DNA from 2 places in the Acidovorax sp. 106 genome. Region 1 is predicted to be linked to the other one. Evidence: predicted binding sites of a transcription regulator. Region 1 holds the regulator's gene; the other holds the start of a gene.
What was found. The regulator FNR, encoded in region 1, switches genes on or off when oxygen is low (the NO sensors DNR and NnrR bind a similar motif). The targets are predictions, from matches to a motif close to TTGATNNNNATCAA.

Region 1 (7,099 bases):
AGACGCAAAAGCCGCAAAACCTTGTGCCCAGCCGGGGCCATCTCAGCGCACGGTTCGGCAGAAGCAGAAAAATGGCTGTCCCGCAAAGATAGATCAGCTGGTCCAGCAAGATGTAAAAGCTGACGGAGTGTGGTGAAATTGCCAAAAAGTGACGGACTGATCGCTAGCTATACAAGCCAAAGCAGTCGGCCAGCTCTTTGAACAGGTTCTTGGCAGGCAGGGCCAAGCGCCTGACTCAACGACACCACAGTGAAGGCTTGTATACCAAGTCCATCCACAACGCCCACACCGCAACGCCACACAACAAGGCGCCACTGATACGAGCCCCCCAATCACCCCGCAACGCTTGGAGGTGCTTGCGCCCCCAATGCCATGCCAGCGGGCCACCGACCAGCCACAGGCCGCTGCCCACTGCAAAAAGCGCCATAGACAACGCCCCTTGTACCGGGCCGCCACTGAGCGCTGCCACCAACAGCGCTGAGTAAAGCAGCCCACAGGGCATCAGAGCCCACAACATACCAGCCGACGCCACCCCGGCAGGGCTGCCCACCAAGGGCCTGACACGCGCCCACACTGAGCGACCGGCCTGCTCCACCCAGGCAGGCTGGCGCAACTGAACCATCATCATCAGCCCCCAACCCAGCACAGCAACGTGCATGAGCGTCCACACAGGCCGCAGTGCCATGGATTGCTGGGTGACCCAGGCCAGGCTGTCCATCGCCCAGGCCGCCAAGGCCCCCAGCAGCGAATAGCCCAGCACACGGCCACTGTGAAAAGCCAACTGGCGCAGAACAGAGGGTGCTGCGCTGCGTGGCATCCAGTGCACAGGCTGCTCTGGCGGGAGAGTTCCTGCCACTGAAGCGCCCGCCCCCACCACGGCACCGCAAGGCGCCGAACACATGGCAATGCAGTGGGTACCACCCAGGAGCCCCATCACCAACGCAGTCCAGGCCACGGCACCAGTCATATCGAGTGTCAGATGATGCGAGAGAACTTGGCACGCGTGCGATCAGCCTGCAGGTAGCGATCAAACACCATGGCAATGCCACGCACAAAGAACCACCCCATGGCCGTGACACGCACACCCTCGTCACCGACCTCCACCAGGCCTTGGGTCTGCATGTCCTGGAGCTGATCCAACTCAGCAGCAAAGTAGCGGCGGAAGTCAATCAGCCAAGCCTGCTCCATGGGCTCAATGAGCAACTCTCCTTGGCACATCAAGGCCATGATGGCAGCACGTCGCACCAGATCGTCCCGATTCAGTGCCAAGCCACGGACCACGGGCAAACGCCCCTGGTCGAGGTGGTCGTAGTACTCATCCAGGGTCTTGGCATTTTGGCTATAGGTGGCACCAATGCGCCCAATGGCCGATACGCCCAAGCCAATCAGATCGCAGTCAGGCTGCGTGCTGTACCCCTGGAAATTACGGTGCAAGCGCCCTTGCCGCTTGGCAATGGCCAGGGCATCGGTGGGCAGCGCGAAATGGTCCATCCCCACATACACGTAGCCCGCCTCCAAAAAGGCATCCAGCGAACGCGACAACATGGCCACCTTGGCTCCGCCCGTAGGCAGCTCGGCAGTGATGATGCGACGCTGGGGCTTGAAGCGGTCTGGCAAGTGAGCATAAGCGTACAGCGCAATCCGATCCGGGCGGAGCTGAGCGATCTGGGACAGCGTACGGTCAAAAGATTCAGGGGTCTGGCGTGGCAAACCGTAAATCAAATCCACATTGATGGAATCAAACCCAATGGACCGGGCGGACTCTACCAAAGCAAAGACCTGCTCGGCGGGCTGCACGCGGTGCACGGCCTTTTGTACCTCGGTGTCAAAGTCTTGCACACCAAAACTCAGCCGGTTAAAACCCAACTCGGCCAACAAGGCCAAGCGCTCTGCATTCACAGTCCGCGGGTCCACCTCGATCGAATACTCACCCCCAGGCGCCAGCGTGAAGCTGCGCTTGAGCATAGACATGAGTTCGCGCAAGCCCTCATCCGAGAGAAACGTCGGCGTCCCCCCCCCCAAATGCAGCTGACTGACCACCTGCCCTACACCGCACTGGGCCGTGTGCAGATCAATCTCACGGCTCAGGTAGCGCAAATAGACATCGGCGCGGTCATGGTGTTTGGTGATGATCTTGTTGCAAGCGCAGTAGTAGCATAGCGACTCGCAAAACGGAATGTGCACGTAAAGCGACAATGGCATCGCCTTGGCACCTGTTCCCAGATGCCTCTGCGCCAATGCCAAGGCATATTCCTCTTGGCCAAATGCCTCCACGAAACGGTCTGCCGTGGGGTAGGAGGTGTATCGAGGGCCTGGCACGTCAAAGCGGGTCAGGAGTTCTGGGGTAACTGCGGTCATGGGGATATCCTTGCGTACTAGCTTACTGTGCCGCACCCCTCCTCTTGCGTCCTTGACCTGCATCAAGTGAAGTCATCTCCACAAGAGCGACAATTTGATGCATATCATCTGCTGCTACTCGCAGACCGAGGCATACCGGCCTCCCTCGTCGTGCACGATATGCCCGAACATCAACCAGGTTTCTGTGCCATGAATCCGCTCACCATCAAAGTCGCTTGCTCCAACTGCAACCTCCGCGAGCTTTGCATGCCCGTTGGCCTCAATGACGAACAGCTGCAGCGCATCGACGAGGTGGTGGCCGTGCGCCGCAAAGTCAAGCGCGGCGGCACACTTTTTCGCAATGGCGAAGCCTTCACCTCGCTGTACGCCATTCGCACAGGTTTCTTCAAGACCTGTGTCGCCACTGAGGATGGTCGCGACCAAGTCACGGGCTTTCAAATGGCCGGTGAGATCATCGGCCTGGATGGCATTGTCAATGATCACCATACCTGCGACGCCGTGGCGCTGGAAGACGCCGAAGTCTGTGTGATGCCGTTTGATCGCATTGAAGAACTCTCACGCGAAGTAACGGCACTGCAGCACCATGTGCACAAAATCATGAGCCGCGAAATCGTGCGCGAACACGGCGTGATGCTTCTTTTGGGCAGCATGCGGGCTGAAGAGCGCTTGGCGGCATTCCTGCTCAACCTGGTACAGCGCCTGCATGCTCGCGGCTTCTCTCAATCGGAGTTGGTGCTGCGCATGACCCGGGAAGAAATTGGCAGCTACCTGGGCCTCAAATTGGAAACCGTGAGCCGCACTTTCTCCAAATTCGTAGAGGATGGAACCGTCGAAGTTCGCCAGCGCCACGTACGAATCTTGGACACCGATGCCCTGCGCCGCATCGTGAACAATCAGCAAGCATGCCATTGAGCAACCTGCTTGCAGGGCATGCCCAACGGTAGCTTGCAACCCACATCAAGGGCAAGATGGTGTCTTGCGGCAATCGTCAGGCCGGTCTTGGTCAGGCACAGGGCAGCGGTTGAGTTCAAACGGTGACATGGCCAGCAGCGTGGTCATGGCACCCGACAACATGGTGAGCGCCCAAAAGGCAAAGAACGCCAGGGTGTAAACCCCCTGCCGAGACAACGCCAGCGGCTGTCCAAACCAGTGCAGGTCTTGGGGGTCCACCATGGCAAACACCAACACCTCCAAAGCCCCGGCGACCAAAAAAGCAGGCCAAGCAATCCACATCAAACGCTGTGTCCACATCGTGGTGTCTCCGTATGGTTTTGAGAAGGCGTCGAAGCCTGGGCCTACCGCCATGGAGGCCCTGACCCCGCAACTAGCGGGGCTGGTCTTTGAGTGGTGTCACGGCATGGTTGCGGCCCTTGAGCGCAGGTGCCATGCCGGGCTCCGGATTCTCCAGCCTCTTGTTGATGTCAATGCCTTGCTGGTAGTAGTCTTCAGCAACCACAGGGTCAGGACTGGACACTGCAATCCACAAGGTGACGAAGCCCGCCACTACGACGATCGCGGGGCCTGAGAGCACCAGCCAAACATGGCCAAACTTCCACCAAGGGGCAGCCTGGACGGGTGCGGGTGCGGGTGCTGAAGAGGAAATCGAAGACATAGCAAACTCCATCAAAACGGGTAAAACAGCGAGACCACAGGCTGCTTACCGAGGAACCAAAAAGACAGTTTTTTCCGATACATGGGCGCCACCACCTTCCGCCCCAATCTCAAACGTCACAGGATGCGAACCCGGCGTTGCGGACCCATAGGGCACCTGCAAACGCACCGCCACCCAGCGTGACTGCGCAGGCTCAATGTCCACAGCAGCCTCCGATACGACCTCCAAGCCCTCCAGCCCCTTGGCTGCTACGTGGTAGCGCTGAGGCAACTCCGTCGCATTCATGATCTGGATACGGTAGATGTTCTCCAGCTTACCGCCCGCAACGATGCGAGACAAGGCGGCACGATCCCGCACAACGTCGACCTTCAAAGGCGTTCTGGTCATCAGGCTGGCAAGCATGGCCACACACAAGGTCACCAGCACGGCGCTGTAAATCAACACACGGGGCCGCAACACGCGCCGTAGGATCTGGGACTGCGACCAGCGCTTCACGACGCCATTCTGGGTAGTGAACCGAATCAAGCCACGGGGGTACTTCACCTTGTCCATGACAGTGTTGCACGCATCCACGCACAACCCGCACCCAATGCACTCGTACTGCAGCCCTTTGCGAATATCAATACCCACAGGGCACACCTGCACACACAGCGTGCAGTCGATGCAATCCCCGAGACCCTTCGCCTTGTGATCTACGGTCTTGCTGCGTGGCCCACGTGGCTCACCACGCGCAACGTCGTAGCTGACGATGAGCGTGTCCTTGTCAAACATGGCGCTCTGAAAGCGTGCATAGGGACACATGTACTTGCACACTTGCTCACGCATGAAGCCCGCATTGCCATAGGTGGCAAAACCGTAAAACAACACCCAGAAAATCTGCCAGCTGCCCTGCAAAGCGATCAGCTCAGCGCCCAGCTCGCGGATCGGCACAAAGTAGCCAACGAAAGTGAACCCCGTCCACAGGGCTACTGCAATCCAAACGGCTTGCTTGAAAAACTTTTTCCTGACCTTTTCAAAGGTCCACGGACCGCCATCCAGGCGCAAGCGGGCACTGCGATCACCTTCGATCTTGTGCTCAATCCACATGAAGATTTCGGTGTAAACCGTTTGCGGACACGCAAACCCACACCACAAGCGCCCTGCCACCGCAGTGAACAAGAACAGAGACAGTGCTGAGATGATCAGCAGCCCCGTAAGGTAGATGAAATCCTGCGGATACAGGACCAGACCAAAAATGTAAAAGCGGCGCGCGCCCAGATCGAACAGCACCATTTGGCGCTGCCCCCACTCGAGCCAGGGCAGGCCATAAAACACCAACTGGGTCAGGAACACCATGGCCCAGCGCCACCGGGCAAACAAGCCGCTGATCGAGCGCGGGTAAATCTTCTTCTGCGCCTCGTACAGGGAGACGATCTCAACCTGACTGCTGGAAGCATCGGAGCCAGCTGCCTCGACGGGAGCGATGGGAATGACCTTGCGAGGGGACTCGCTGGGTTGCTTCATGGTGGCGCTCTTTATTTCTTCAAAACTACTCAACCCAAACAACAAAGGGCGGTATCACCCGATACCGCCCCGTACCCAGCTTACTGAGCCTTGTTGTTTGACAAGCCCCAGACATACGAGGCCAGCACCTTGATCTGGGCTTCCGTCAACTTTTCTGCCTGTGCAGGCATCTGGTTGACCTTGCCGTTGTTGATCATGGCCGTGATGGCTGCCTCACCCCAGCCATGCAGCCAGATGTCGTCGGTCAGGTTGGGGGCACCCAGGGCCTGGTTGCCTTTGCCGTCCATGCCATGGCATGCAGCACATGCCGTGAACTTGGACTTGCCCAAAGAGGCGCGCAATGAATCATGGGGGCTGCCCGACAGGCTCAACACGTAGTGCGACAGGTTGCGCACATCTTCAGGCGTGCCAACCGCTGCAGCCATGGGAGGCATGTTGCCAATACGGCCCTTTTGCAAGGTTTCCAGAATCTTGTCTGGAGTGCCGCCGTGCAGCCAGTCGCCATCCGCCAGATTCGGGAAACCCTTGCTGCCGCGGGCATCCGAGCCATGGCATTGCGCACAGTTGTTCATGAACAAGCGCTCGCCAATCGCCTTGGCCTGCGGGTCTACCGCAATGCCCTCAGGGGTCATGGCGGCAAAGCGTGCATACAAAGGCTCCAACTCTTTGTTGGCCTTTGCCACTTCAGCCTCGTACTCGCCCTTCTGGGTCCAGCCCAGCTTGCCAGCCGAACTTCCCAGGCCAGGGTAAGCAGCCAGGTAGCCCAAGCCAAAGATGATGGTGATCACGAACATCCACACCCACCAGCGTGGCAGGGGGTTGTTCATTTCAACCAGGTCTTCGTCCCAAACATGGCCTGTGGTGTTATCGGCCGTTGCCACGACCTTCTTGCGGCCTGCCATCCAAAGCAGTAAGGCGCAGCCGATGATGCCGATCAATGTCAGCGCGGTCACAAAGACCGACCAGAAATTGCTGGTGAAGTCACTCATGGGTTTTTCTCATTCTGGTGGAGTTCATTCTTGCTCAAAGGGCAAGCGAGCAGCTTCATCAAACTTGGCGCGGTTGCGACCCATGTAGGCCCACACCCAGATGCCGATGAAGCAGGCCATCGAAGCCAGTGTGGCCACGATGCGCATGGTGGTGATGTCCATTGCTGCTCTCCTTTACTTGAGCGCGCGGCCCATGACTTGCAGGTAGGCAATCAGCGCATCCAGCTCGGTCTTGCCCTTGACTTCATCCGCTGCGGCCGTGATCTGCGCGTCGGTGTAAGGCACACCCACCGTGCGCAAGGCCTTCATGCGGGGCGCGACATCCGTAGGGTCAATGGTGGTCTTCTCCAGCCAAGGGTAGGCAGGCATGTTCGACTCGGGCACCACATCACGCGGATTGTTCAAGTGGATGCGATGCCATTCATCGCTGTACTTGCCGCCCACACGGTGCAGATCAGGGCCTGTGCGCTTGCTACCCCACTGGAAAGGATGGTCATACACAAACTCGCCAGCCACCGAATAGTGGCCGTAGCGCAGCGTCTCTGCACGGAAGGGACGGATCATCTGCGAGTGGCAGTTGTAGCAACCTTCGCGGATGTACACATCGCGGCCCATGAGCTGCACAGCGGTGTAGGGC
Region 2 (7,099 bases), 2.4 Mb from region 1:
TAGTGGTGCGGTGGCAGGTAGCCCATGTTGTCGCCAAAGGCCATGGCCTGTTGCAGGCGCATCATCACGGCGTCGGCAAAGCCGCGCAGCAGCATCACCAGGCCCAGGATCATGTACATGATCCCGATCTTTTTGTGGTCAATGCTGCAGATCCAGTCGCGCCACAGCGGGCCCCACAGGCGGAACTTGGTGATGCCTGCCACGACGGCAAGACCACCAAGCACCACGGCAATGAAGGTGGCCAGCACGATGGGTTCGTGCGCCATGGGCACAACGTCCCAGCTCAGGCGGCCCAGCGCCCAGTGGGCGGGAGTTACGTTTTCGGAGGTCATAGCGAGGCTCATTGGCGGATGCTGGCGCCGGAGGTTTGTGCCGGTGCGTTGCGGGTTTCAAGCGCTGCCACCACTTGGGCTGCGTTTTGTGCGTTGCACACGTCCTGGGGCAGGTTCAGGCCTGCTGCGCGCACATAGGCGTCGCCGCCCTGGGCGTCGATGGCCATCATGTGGTGCATGCACATCTTTCCGTCTTCCACACAGCGGTTGAGCACCTTGTCGTACAGGCCATCTTCCACCGACGCAAAGCGTTGCACGGGGTCGCGCTCGCTGGGCTTGGCGAGGTTCAGGTAGGAGCCTTTGTCCAGGGGCTTGCCCTCGGTCTTGGCTTTTTGCACCCACTGGGCAAAGTCATCGTTGCTCAGGCCGTGGAACTTGAAGGTCATGCCAGAGAAGCCTGCGCCGCTGTAGTGCGAAGACATGCCGTTGAACACGCCAGGCTTGTTGATGACGGCGTTCAGCTCGGTCTGCATGCCGGGCATGGCGTAGATCATGCCGGCCAGGTCAGGCACGTAGAACGCGTTCATGGTCGATGTCGCGGTCAGTTTGAACAGAATGGGGCGGTCCACCGGGGCGGCCAGCTCGTTTACTGTGGCAATGCCTTGCTCTGGGTAGAAAAACAGCCATTTCCAGTCCATCGCCACCACTTGCACTTCCAGGGGCTTGACGTTGGCGTCCAGGGGGCGCTGGGCGTCGATGCGGTCCAGGGGGCGGTAGGGGTCAAGCTTGTGGGTGCCGATCCAGGTCAGGGCGCCCAGGGCAATGATGATGAGCAGCGGCACGGTCCAGATCACCAGCTCAAGCGTGGTGGAGTGGTGCCACTCGGGGTCGTAGTCGGCCTCGGTGTTGGCGGTGTTCGACTGGCGGTACTTCCAGGCGAAGAACAGGGTCAGGGCGATCACCGGCACGATGATGATGAGCATCAACAGTGTGGCGGTGATGACCATCTGGCCCTGTTGGGCGGCAATGTCACCGGCCGGGTTGAGTACGACGGCCTTGCTGCAACCGGCCAGGCCGGTGGTCAGGGCGATCGCGGCAAGCCAGGCGGGCCTGCGAGATTCTTTGTTTTTGAGCATGCTAGGGGCGCTACAAAGGGGCGCTTAGGTGTAAACACGAATGGCTGAAGTGTCGAAATGTAGTCTCGCTACCGATTTTGTCGATTGGACATTTTGTCCAACATCAAATGCGAGCCAGTGTTTTCGGCTCTTTGGTCTGGGTTTGATCTGTCGCAGGCGGGTTTGGAGGGCTGGCAATCAGGGTTTTCCTACGCGCAGGGCTAGCGAAAGCTCACTTGTGAGGGCCCTCTGAGGGGTGTAGAACGGAGTGGTGTCAGTTTCTTGAGGAGCGTCAATATGTACAGCCCAGGTTCAGCAGCCCTGCCTGCTCCAGGTTTTGATGGTTCGGTGTCTTTGGCCAACGCCCACACCGATGAGGATGTGACCCCCGGTGAGATCGCGGTGGGGGTGATCATTGGGCGGTCTTCCGAATACTTTGATTTTTTTGTGTTCGGCATTGCCAGCGTGCTGGTCTTCCCCTCTTTGCTGTTCCCGTTCTTGTCGCGGCTGGATGGGACTTTGATGGCGTTTGCCATATTTGCCCTGGCTTTCGTGGCCCGCCCTGTGGGCACCGCCATCTCCATGGCTGTGCAGCGGCGCTGGGGGCGGGGCACCAAGCTGACGCTGTCGCTGTTTTTGCTGGGGGCCTGCACGGCGGGCATGGCGTTTTTGCCCAGCTACGCGTCGGTGGGCTCCAAGGCGATTGCGGCCCTGATCATTCTGCGCATTGGCCAGGGGCTGGCGCTGGGGGGCACCTGGGATGGGTTGCCCTCCCTGTTGGCGATGAGCGCCCCCAAGGAGCGGCGCGGCTGGTTTGCCATGATCGGGCAGCTGGGGGCGCCTGTGGGTTTTGTGCTGGCGGCCAGCCTGTTTGCATATTTGTATAGCAGCCTGAGCGTGGCCGAGTTCCTGGACTGGGGCTGGCGCTATCCCTTCTTCGTGGCCTTTGCCATCAACGTGGTGGCCTTGTTTGCCCGTTTGCGTCTGGTGGTGGGGCAGTCGTATGCCGAATTGCTGCAGCAGCGCGAGTTGCAGCCGGTGAGCGTGGCCCAGGTCATGCGCGATGAGGGGGGCAATGTGCTGCTGGGTGCCTTTGCTGCCTTGTCCAGCTTTGCGCTGTTCCATATCGCCACCGTGTTCCCTCTGTCGTGGATTTCGATGTACTCCGAGCAGTCCATCACCGAGGTCCTCTCGGTACAGATCGTGGGCGCCTTCCTGGCAGCCGCAGCCATCATGCTGTCGGGCTGGCTGGCCGACCGGGTGGGGCGGCGCAACCTGCTGGGCTCGATGGCGGTGCTGATCGGGCTGTTCAGCTTCACGGCGCCGTGGTTGCTGGGGGCCGGCTCTACAGGCAATAACGTGTTCTTGTTGGTGGGTTTTGTGCTGCTGGGCTTGTCGTATGGGCAGGCTTCGGGCACCGTCACGGCCAATTTCTCGGCCCAGTACCGCTACACGGGCGCAGCGCTGTCGGCGGACTTGGCCTGGCTGCTGGGCGCCGGGTTTGCCCCGCTGGTGGCCTTGGGGCTGTCGGCCAAGTTTGGGCTGGGGGCCGTGTCGCTGTACCTGCTGTCGGGCGTGGTGTGTACCCTGGTGGCTTTGCGCATCAACCGGTTGATTGAGCGCAAAGAGGCTTGATGGTGGTGCTGGGTGGGGGCTGCAGCACCTGTGCTGAGCCCCTGACCTCTAAACCCCTTGGCCCCACGACGGGCTCTGCGCTGGGGTTGGGTGTTGGTCTTTATTTAGCGTAAGGGTCGGCAAACCCCAGCTCTTGCAGGATGGCCGTTTCGTAGGCCTCCATTTCGTCGGCGTCCTCGGCGCTGGTCTCGTGGTCCCAGCCCTGGGCGTGCAGTGCGCCGTGCACCAGCAGGTGCGCGTAGTGCTCTTCCAGGCTTTTGTTTTGCTCTTGGGCCTCGCGTTCCACCACGGGTGCGCACAGCACCAGGTCTGCGGTGACGATGGGCTCCTGCGTGTAGTCAAACGTGAGCACGTTGGTGGCGTAGTCTTTTTTGCGGTACTCGCGGTTGAGCTGTTGGCCTTCTTCTGCGCCCACGATGCGCACTGTGATTTCCGCATCGGTGGACAAGGCGTGGCGAATCCAGCGCGTGACCTTGTGGCGGGGCAGGGTGGCGCGGTGTTCTGCCAGGTTGTCAAACTTGCCAAACTGCAAGGACAGAGAGAGTTGGTTGAGTGTCATTTTGGCCTCTGGCGCTTGATATATAAGCGCAAGCAGCTATAAAAATAATAGTAAAAATGCTCAGCTGCGCGCAGTCTGTGCGCGGCGTGGCGCATCGTAGGCGTCCACAATGCGCGCCACCAGGGGGTGGCGCACCACGTCGGCACTGGTAAAGCGTGTGATGGCAATGCCCTTGACCCGCTTGAGCACCCGCTCGGCATCGATCAGCCCGCTCATGGCCCCCTTGGGCAGATCGATCTGGCTCACATCGCCCGTGACCACGGCACGCGCGCCAAAGCCGATGCGGGTGAGGAACATCTTCATTTGCTCAGGGGTGGTGTTTTGCGCCTCGTCCAGGATCACAAAAGCGTTGTTTAGCGTGCGCCCGCGCATGAAGGCCAGCGGGGCGATTTCAATGGCGTTGCGCTCAAACGCCTTTTGCACCTTGTCGTGGCCCATCAACTCGTACAGGGCGTCGTACAGCGGGCGCAGGTAGGGGTCGACCTTTTGGGCCAGGTCGCCGGGCAAAAAGCCCAGGCGCTCACCCGCCTCGACCGCCGGGCGGGTCAGCACAATGCGCTGTACGGCACTGCGTTCTAGAGCATCTACCGCGCAGGCCACGGCCAAGTAGGTTTTGCCTGTGCCCGCAGGGCCAATGCCAAAGGTGATGTCGTGCGAAGCAATGTTCTGCAGGTACAGGCTTTGGGTGGGGGTGCGGCCACGCAGGTCCGCGCGGCGGGTGTTGAGCACGATGGCGCCCTCGGGCGCTTCGATCAGCCCAGAATCGCCCGCCAGCATGATTTGCAGCGTGTCTTCAGGGATGGGCCGCTCGGCCATCTCGTACAGCGCCTGCAACAATTCCATGGCCTGGGTGGCTTTGGCCTTGGGGCCGTCCACCTTGAACTGTTCGTGCCGATGGGCGATGCTTACCTCCAGGGCCACTTCGATGGTGCGCAGGTGCGCGTCCGCCGGGCCGCACAGGTGGGTGAGCCGCGTGTTGTTGTGTGGGGTGAAGGTGTGGCGCAGGATCACGCTGATAATTCCAGTCGGCAAAAGCCAATGACGACAAAAAAGAGCGCGCCGCCTGCCTACGCATGCTGCGGCGCCAAAGGACACCAATGATAGGCAAATTGACCGGCACCCTGCTGGAGAAGAATCCCCCCGAGGTGCTGCTGGACTGCCACGGTGTGGGCTATGAGGTGAATGTGCCCATGAGCACCTTCTACAACCTGCCCGCAGTGGGCGAGCAGGTCAGCCTGCTCACGCAATTCATTGTGCGTGAGGATGCGCAGTTGCTATATGGCTTTGGCACGGCGCAAGAGCGCCAGGCTTTTCGGGAGTTGATCAAAATCTCAGGTGTGGGTCCACGCACGGCCTTGTCCATCCTCTCTGGCATGGGCGTGGCCGACCTGGCCCAGGCCATCACGCTGCAGGAGGCGGGCCGTTTGGTCAAAGTGCCAGGCATTGGCAAGAAGACGGCCGAGCGCTTGTTGCTGGAGTTGAAGGGCAAGATGGGGGCGGATATCGGTACCCCGACCCATGCCGCCAGCGACGCGCAGGCCGACATCCTTCAGGCGCTGTTGGCCCTGGGCTACAACGACAAGGAAGCGGTAGCAGCCCTCAAAGCGCTGCCGCCGGACGTGGGTGTAAGTGACGGTATCAAGCTGGCGCTCAAAGCATTGGCCCGCTAATAATCCAAAAACGGACGCCACCATGGAGCCACCGCATCCGCAGGGTGATCTCCAAAGTAATGGTCTTTGCACAACAAAGGAAACGCAGATGACAATCGGTTCAATCAAACGCTGGACATGTGTACTCACTGCCGTCACAGCGCTAGTCGTGGGCTGTGGCGGCAGCGGCGAGACTGCCCCCGTCGCTAAAACGGATGCGGTTTCCAGCGTGGACAGCCGCGTTCAGCCGGTCAACGCTGTGCAGAAAGTAGAGAGTGTCAAGTTTCGCAGCGGAGCTTTGGCTCCGAAGGCTACCGAGGTTTCGTTGCCCGCTCTATCGCAAGCGAAAAGCATAGCTGCTAGCGCAGGTGCCGGTGCCAGACAGGTAGGAGAGGTCCGCTCTTTGAATGCCACTTGGTCATCCCAGGCCACACAGGCCTATTTAGATTGGCAGGTCACCGCGAATGGCGGTAGGGTGGCAGCAATTAGTTTCAGAGCAGAGGGCGCCTATGGGTTACGCCTGGGGGTATTGGTAAATCAACTGCCCGGCGGCGCAACTTTAAGAGTTTATGCCCAATCCTCACCTGACAAGGTTTTTGAAATTTCAGGGCACGATGTCTTGCAAACGGTAGAGCGTAATCAGGCCGCTGGCGATCTATCTGATGCCGGGCGAACTTGGTGGACACCTGATACAGGTGCTGCAGAAGCCACTTTAGAGATTGAGCTGCCGCCTGGCATTCCTGCTGCTGCTGCTTTGAACGTGGCGGTGCCACATCTATCTCACATCTATGAAAACCTTGCCTTGCCTACCGCGCAGGAATATGAAGAGCAGGTTCAGGTGACGAAAGATATCGGTGATTCCGATTTTTGCAATACCGATGCAACGTGCTCGACTTCGTTAACTGTTGAGCGTAATTCGGTTGCTCGCATGATTTTTGTGCGGGCTGATGGTAGGGCTTATCTTTGCACTGGCACTTTGCTCAATGACGTATCTTCTTCAGGCAGACCGTACTTTCTAAGTGCCAATCACTGCGTTTCCGATCAAACGGTGGCTTCCACATTGCAAACGGATTGGTTTTTCAGATCACCTAGGTGCAACAGTGGTTCAGTTCAGTCTTCGACGACCAAGCGGAGCCGTGGTGCACAGTTGCTTTACGTGAGCTCAGAGACTGACACATCTTTCATGCTTCTGAACGACACTCCACCCGCAGGGGCAACCTTTGCAGGCTGGGGGACGGCACCGGTTGATCCTGGCGCAGCAGTGGTAGGCTTGCATCACCCCTCCGGCGATTTGTTGAAGATCAGCAACGGTGTTCTGGTTGGCCAGACCAACTGCGTAGCAGAGGGCGCGACCGGCTTTCGTTGCAGTGGGACTGCGGGTAACTTCTACCGCGTGACTTGGTCGCAAGGCGTTACGGAAGGGGGCAGCAGCGGCTCTGCCATATTCCAGAATAGCAAGGTGGTGGGAACCCTGTATGGCGGGAGCACAGCCTGTACTGTGTCTGGCGGGTACGACTACTATGGCCGCTTTGACATTGCTTACAGTGCTGCGCTCAAGACATGGCTTGCTGCGGCAGCGTCTGCCGAGAGGGTCGCTGTATATCGTTTTTACAATGCAAAAACGGGAGCACATTTCTACACGGCCAGTGCATCGGAGCGAGACTTTGTTATCAGGACCTACCCGGAGTTTGCGTATGAAACAGAGGCTTTCTATGTGTACCCCGATGCCAGCACAGGGAAGGAGCCGGTTTTTCGCTTTTACAACGCGACCAGTGGTGCTCACTTTTATGCAGGCAGCGCGGCTGAGCGAGACCTGGTCATTTCCCGGTTTCCTGATTTCCGTTATGAAATCGTGAGTTGGTATTCGCA

Region 2: cyoA (ubiquinol oxidase subunit II) is a predicted target of FNR. The motif match lies at 1,502-1,515, and genes of this name have one in related genera.

The regions. Positions count from the first base shown of each region.
Region 1 covers NZ_RCCC01000001.1:4,788,211-4,795,309, forward strand. The annotation lists gene C8C98_RS21045 (sulfite exporter TauE/SafE family protein) at 236-967, opposite strand; gene hemN (oxygen-independent coproporphyrinogen III oxidase) at 976-2,358, opposite strand; gene fnr (fumarate/nitrate reduction transcriptional regulator Fnr) at 2,548-3,270, shown strand; gene C8C98_RS21060 (hypothetical protein) at 3,316-3,609, opposite strand; gene C8C98_RS21065 (FixH family protein) at 3,683-3,970, opposite strand; gene ccoG (cytochrome c oxidase accessory protein CcoG) at 4,016-5,473, opposite strand; gene ccoP (cytochrome-c oxidase, cbb3-type subunit III) at 5,554-6,462, opposite strand; gene C8C98_RS21080 (cbb3-type cytochrome c oxidase subunit 3) at 6,487-6,624, opposite strand; gene ccoO (cytochrome-c oxidase, cbb3-type subunit II) at 6,637-7,099, opposite strand, start outside.
Region 2 covers NZ_RCCC01000001.1:2,347,563-2,354,661, forward strand. The annotation lists gene cyoB (cytochrome o ubiquinol oxidase subunit I) at 1-332, opposite strand, end outside; gene cyoA (ubiquinol oxidase subunit II) at 341-1,408, opposite strand; gene C8C98_RS10485 (MFS transporter) at 1,685-3,022, shown strand; gene ybeY (rRNA maturation RNase YbeY) at 3,123-3,581, opposite strand; gene C8C98_RS10495 (PhoH family protein) at 3,642-4,592, opposite strand; gene ruvA (Holliday junction branch migration protein RuvA) at 4,679-5,251, shown strand; gene C8C98_RS10505 (trypsin-like peptidase domain-containing protein) at 5,274-7,099, shown strand, end outside.